2 linked regions of the Asanoa ferruginea genome follow. The protein of the gene in region 1 binds, or shares a complex with, the protein of each later gene. Links are inferred from orthologs where the notes say so. Each region holds a gene or a part of one and is shown in the gene's direction. Other genes may lie near its edges.

Region 1 (3,013 bases):
ACGGTGCGTCGGGGCGGGTGAGGTCGAGTTGCAGCGCCGTGCCGCCGACCTCGTTGGCGACCCGGGCCAGGCTCTCGCCCGCGGCCGGCACGTCGAGGGCGACCACCCGGGCGCCGTCGCGGGCCAGCACCCGCGCGATGGCCGCGCCGATGCCCTGCGCGGCCCCGGTCACCAGGGCCACTTTGCCGTCCAGCGGGTGCGCCCAGTCGGTCATCGGCGACGAGAGCACGTGGCCGATCCGGATCACCTGACCCGACACGTACGCCGAGCGCCCGGAAAGCAGGAATCGCACGGTGGAGTCGGCGAACTCGTCGGCGCCGGGTGCCACATAGACGAGTTGGGCGGTCATGCCGCGGCCGAACTCCTTGGCGATGCTGCGGGTCAGGCCCTCCAGGGCGCGCTGGGCGGTGGCCTCGCGCGGCGAGGAGCACGCTTCCGGCGGCGTGCCGAAGACGATCACCCGCCCGCTGGGGCCCAGCGTCCGGGCGTTGGCGTGGAAGAACTCGTAGACCGGGTGCAGCGCGGCGGTGTCGGCGATGCCGGTCGCGTCGAACACCAGTGCCGACCAGGGCGGCCCGCCGTCGAGGCCGACGCCGGCGATCGTGAGCATCTTTCGGACCGGCTCGTCGAGCCGGCCGCCGGGTGCGGCGCCGAGCAGCACGGGCCCGGTGACCAGCGGATCCCCGGGGCGGAAGCGGCGCAGCAGCGGTGGCTGGGGCAGCCCGAGCCGCTTGACCAGCGCGCGGCCGGGACCGGAGTTCGCGAAGCTCGCGTATCGGTCGCTCATAGCGATAGCCTACTTGCGGGTAACCGGTGAGGGAGGGCGTCTGATGGAGACCAGAAGAGTCGCGATCGTCGGCGGCAACCGGGTGCCGTTCGCCCGCTCCAACAGCCGCTACGCGCAAGCCAGCAACCTCGACCTGCTCACCGCCGCGCTCGACGGGCTGGTCGCCCGCTTCGGGCTGGCCGGCGCCCGGGTCGGCGAACTGGTCGCCGGTGCCGTGCTCAAGCACTCCCGTGACTTCAACCTGACCCGCGAGGTGGTGCTCGGCTCGCGATTGGACCCGACCACCCCGGCCTACGACATCCAGCAGGCCTGTGGCACCGGTCTGGAGGCCGCCATCCTGGTGGCCAACAAGATCGCGCTGGGCCAACTCGATGCGGGCATCGCGGGCGGCGTCGACACCACATCGGACGCTCCGCTGGCGCTCAACGAAGACCTGCGCCGCACGCTGCTCCAGCTGAACTCGGCCCGCACGACCGCAGCCAAAGTGCGGGCGGCCGCCCGGCTGCGCCCGCACCACGCGTTCCTGCCCGAGGCGCCGCGCAACGCCGAGCCGCGCACCGGCCTGTCGATGGGCGACCACGCCGCGATCACCGCGCTGCGCTGGAACGTCGACCGGCAGGCGCAAGACGCCCTCGCGCTGGCCTCGCACCAGCGACTCGCGGCGGCCTACGAGCGTGGCTTCTTCGACGACCTGATCACGCCCTACCTGGGGCTCAGCCGTGACCAGAACCTGCGCGCCGACACCTCGCTGGAGAAGTTGGGTGCGCTGCGGCCGGTGTTCGGCACGCGAGGCCCCGACGGCGAGCGGGCGACGATGACCGCCGGCAACTCGTCGCCGCTGACCGACGGCGCGTCGACCGTGCTGCTCGCGACCGACGAGTGGGCCGCCGAGCGCCGGCTGCCGGTGCTCGCGCACTTCGTCGACGCGGAGACCGCGGCGGTCGACTTCGTGCACGGTGACGAGGGGCTGCTGATGGCCCCGGCCTACGCGGTGCCGCGGTTGCTCGCCCGCCACGGGCTGAGCCTCCAGGACTTCGACTTCTACGAGATCCACGAGGCGTTCGCGTCGCAGGTGCTGGCGACCCTGGCGGCCTGGGAGTCGCCGGAGTTCTGCAAGGAGCGGCTCGGTCTCGACGCGCCGCTCGGGTCGATCGACCGCGCCAAGCTCAACGTCAACGGCTCGTCGCTGGCGGCCGGCCACCCGTTCGCCGCGACCGGCGGCCGGATCGTCGCGACGCTGGCCAAGCTGCTGGCGGAGAAGGGCGGCGGGCGGGGCCTGATCTCCATCTGCGCCGCCGGCGGCCAGGGCGTGGTGGCCATCCTGGAGCGCTGACCCCAGCGCTCCGCCCGTACCCCCCAATGAATGTTTGACAGTGTGCGAGATCGACGCGCATACTCTCCAACATGTCTTTGGGAGATGACCCGACCGTCAAGCTCCGCGCGCTGGCGCATCCGGTGCGACTGCGGATCCTGTCGCTGCTGACCGGCTCGGCGATGACCGCCGCCGAGGTGGCACGGGAGCTCGACCTGACGCACGCCAACGCCAGCTATCATTTGCGGCACCTGCTCGCCGCCGGTCAGATCGAGGCGGCCGGCGAGGAGCGGATCCGGGGCGGGGTAGCCAAGCGCTACCGGCACAACGTCGAGGCCGACTTCGCCAAGCCCGAGCCCAACATTCCCGACGACGCCCCGCGGACCGCCGACCACCTGCTGATGTACGAGGTGCTCGCGAGCGAGCTGCGCCGCCGTTCCAGGGCGTTGATGCGCGCGAAGGGCAATCACTTCACCGACGCCGAACTCTGGGTCGACCCGGCCGTCTTCGCCGCGGTGAAAGAGCAGATCGACCAGGCCAGCCTGGCCCTGCACCGGGCGGCCGTGGCACCCCGCACCCCCGGCACGATCCGCGTGAACGCGACGATCGCACTATTCAGAATGGAGCCCGACGCACGATGACCGACACCGTCGCCGCCCCTCCGGCGACCGGTGATGAGCCCAGACCCGGAATGCTGGCGCCCTTGCGCCACGCCCCGTTCCGGTTCCTCGTCGCCGGCCGCACGACCACCATGTTGGGCAACGCCGTCGCGCCGATCGCCCTCGCGTTCGCCGTGCTCGACCTCACCGGCTCGGCACGCGACCTGGGCCTGGTCGTCGGTGCCCGGTCGCTCTTCAACGTCATCTTCATCCTCTTCGGCGGGGTCATCGCCGACCGGCTACCGCGCCACCTGG
Region 2 (3,071 bases), 2.2 Mb from region 1 along the record:
CCCGCACGGCCGGGTCACCGCCGGCAACTCGGCCGGCCTCAACGACGGCGCGACTGCGAGCCTCATCGCCGCCGAAGACACTGCCCGCGAGCTGGGGCTGCCGGTGGCGATGCGGCTGGTCTCCTACGGCTTCGTCGGCGTCGAGCCGGAGGTGATGGGCATCGGCCCGATCCCGGCCACCGAGAAGGCGCTGCGGATCGCCGGTCTGTCCATTGACGACATCGGGCTGTTCGAGCTCAACGAGGCGTTCGCCGTGCAGGTGCTGGCGTTCCTCGACCACTTCGGCATCGCCGACGACGACCCGCGGGTCAACCCGTGGGGCGGTGCGATCGCGGTCGGGCACCCGCTCGCCTCCTCCGGCGTCCGGCTGATGACGCAACTCGCGCGGCACTTCGCGGAGCACCCCGAGGTGCGCTACGGCATCACCGCCATGTGCATCGGCATCGGCATGGGCGGCTCGGTCATCTGGGAGAACCCGGCCTGGGAGGGCGCCAAGTGACGACTCTGACCAACCCGAACGAGGTCGTGACCCGCGCGCTGGTCCGCGCCGTCACCGTCAAGGGGCGCAAGGCCGCCCTCATCACGCTCGACAACGGGCTCGACCACACCAAGCCCAACAGCTTCGGGCCGGCCGGGCTGGCCAGCCTCGACGAGGCGATCACCGCGGCCCTGGCGCTGGAGCCGGCGTTCATCGCGATCACCGGCAAGCCGTTCATCTTCTCGGTCGGCGCCGACATCACCGGAATGCCGATGATCTCGTCGCGCGAGCAGGCGGTCGAGCTGGGCCGACTCGGACACCGGGTGTTCAACCGGCTGCGCGCTTCCAGCGTTCCGACGTTCGCGTTCGTCAACGGCGTCGCGATGGGTGGCGGGCTGGAGGTGGCGCTGCACTGTCACTACCGGACGCTCTCGTCGGGTGCCGGCGCCCTGGCGCTGCCCGAGGTCTCCCTCGGCCTGGTGCCGGCGTGGGGTGGCACCCAGTTGCTGCCCAACCTGATCGGCATCGCGCCGGCCGCCCAGGTGATCATCCAGAACCCGCTGACGCAGAAGACGCTGCGCCCGCCGCAGGCCCGCGAGTTGGGCATCGCCGACGTGCTGCTGGAGCCGGCCGACTTCCTGGAGCGCTCGCTGGAGTGGGCCGCCGGCGTGGTGGCCGGCGAGATCACGGTCGAGCGCCCCGAGATCGACCGCGACATGTGGGACGGCGTTCTCTACTTCGCGAAGATGCAACTCGACGAGCGGCTGCACGGCGCGGTGGCGTCCGCCGAGAAGGCGCTCGAGTTGCTGGCGCTGGCCAAGGACGCCGACTTCGCCGCCGGCACCGCCGCGGAAGACGAGGCGCTCGGCGACCTGGTCACCGGCCCGCAACTGCGCAACAGCCTCTACGCGTTCGACCTCGTGCAGCGTCGGGCGAAGCGGCCGGCCGGCGCACCGGCGGCCGCGCTGGCCCGCGACATCACCAAGGTCGGCGTCGTCGGCGCCGGGCTGATGGCCGGCCAGATGGCGCTGCTGTTCGCCCGCCGGCTCGAGGTCCCGGTCGTGCTCACCGACCTCGACCAGGCCCGCGTCGACAAGGGCGTCGCCTACGTGCACGGCGAGATCGACAAGCTTCGCGGGAAAGGCCGGATCGACGAGGGTACGGCGGCCAAGCTGCGCGGGCTGGTCAGCGGCTCGGTCGACAAGGCGGCGTTCGCCGACGCGGACTTCGTCATCGAGGCGGTCTTCGAGAACCTCGACGTGAAGAAGCAGGTGTTCGCCGAGATCGAGAAGGTCGTCTCGCCGGAGGCGGTGCTGGCGACCAACACCTCCTCGCTGTCGATCACCGAGATGGCCGCCGAACTCGACCACCCGGAGCGGGTCGTCGGGTTCCACTTCTTCAACCCGGTGTCGGTGATGCCGCTGGTCGAGATCGTCCGGGCCGGCAAGACCGACGACCCGACGCTGGCCACCGCGTTCGCGATCGGCAAGCAGCTCAAGAAGTCGTGCGTGCTGGTCAAGGACGCACCGTCGTTCGTGGTCAACCGGCTGCTCACCCGCTTCCTCGGCGAGATCTACGCGGCCATCGACGCCGGCACCCCGGTCGAGGTGGCCAACAGCGCGCTCGACCCGCTGGGCCTGCCGATGCGGCCGCTCGCCCTGCTCACGATGGTCGGGCCGGCGGTCGCGCTGCACGTGTCGGAGACGATGCACACGGCGTTCCCGGACCGGTTCGGGGTCAGCGCCAACCTGGCCCGGATCGTCGAGAGCGGCCGGTCACTCACCGACCGGGAAGGCGCGATCGACCCGGAGACCGTCGCGCTGCTCCAGGTCGGCGACGCACCGCTGACCGCCGAGCAGGTCCGCGACAACGCGCTCGACGCCGTTGCCGACGAGGTCAAGCTGATGCTGGCCGACGGCGTCGTCGCCGACGCGAAAGACATCGACCTGTGCCTGATCCTCGGCGCCGGCTGGCCGTTCCACCTGGGCGGCATCACGCCCTATCTGGCCGCGACCGGCCGCATCTAACGAGGAAGGCCCCCGGGGAAGATCCCCGGGGGCCTTTTCGCGCTCGCTGCTTACTGCTTCTCGACCTCGGCACGCATGGCCAGGAAGTTCTTGTAGGCCTCGGCGCCCTTGACGTTGTAGACGCCGATCATGCCCACGCTGCCCTTGTCGGACCAGGCGCAGATGCCCAGCGGCAGGGCCGCACCGGCGTCGGCGATCTCGCCGTCACCGCACTTGGCCTGGCCGCCCAGCGGGCCGGCCTCCACGTCCTTGATGTTCTTCACCGTGGTGCCGTTGGCGTTCATGCTGGTGAAGGTGTCGTTGAGCTCCTTCACCGGGTCTTCGATCACGCCGGAGACGGCCACCAGCATGACCAGGTCCTGCTTCGCGATGTCGCCGTAGAACGCGGCGGCCGTGCTGGTCGCGTTGGGCACGTCGGCGTTGAGCGACTTGTCCATGTCGTTGACCGCGCTCTGCAGCTCGGGGTCGGTGATCTTCTTCTTGCCGCCCAGGGTGTCGGGCGCGACGACGCGGGTGTTGGCCGCCGCCACGACCTCCTTCACCGGGTCTTTGACGATCTGCCAGAT

Evidence for each region.
Region 2: the proteins of DFJ67_RS10270 (region 1) and DFJ67_RS20120 are in contact, whole or in part, in a solved structure (PDB 8BNU), measured with the Escherichia coli proteins. The link is inferred for Asanoa ferruginea from one-to-one orthologs.

Annotation. Positions count from the first base shown.
Region 1 is NZ_QUMQ01000001.1:2,131,632-2,134,644, reverse strand. What follows is about bases 32-2,973. They hold DFJ67_RS10270 (acetyl-CoA C-acetyltransferase), read left to right. Parts: upstream 32-827; coding sequence 828-2,120; downstream 2,121-2,973. Other genes in these bases: DFJ67_RS10260 (MFS transporter), read left to right, coding at 2,737-2,973; DFJ67_RS10265 (ArsR/SmtB family transcription factor), read left to right, coding at 2,192-2,740; DFJ67_RS10275 (3-oxoacyl-ACP reductase), read right to left, coding at 32-787. Also shown: more of DFJ67_RS10275, read right to left, coding at 1-31; more of DFJ67_RS10260, read left to right, coding at 2,974-3,013.
Region 2 is NZ_QUMQ01000001.1:4,285,813-4,288,883, reverse strand. What follows is about bases 1-3,000. They hold DFJ67_RS20120 (3-hydroxyacyl-CoA dehydrogenase NAD-binding domain-containing protein), read left to right. Parts: upstream 1-495; coding sequence 496-2,505; downstream 2,506-3,000. Other genes in these bases: DFJ67_RS43265 (hypothetical protein), read right to left, coding at 2,556-3,000; DFJ67_RS20125 (thiolase family protein), read left to right, coding at 1-499. In the rest of the region: more of DFJ67_RS43265, read right to left, coding at 3,001-3,071. UniProt on the Escherichia coli protein: Catalyzes the formation of a hydroxyacyl-CoA by addition of water on enoyl-CoA. Also exhibits 3-hydroxyacyl-CoA epimerase and 3-hydroxyacyl-CoA dehydrogenase activities.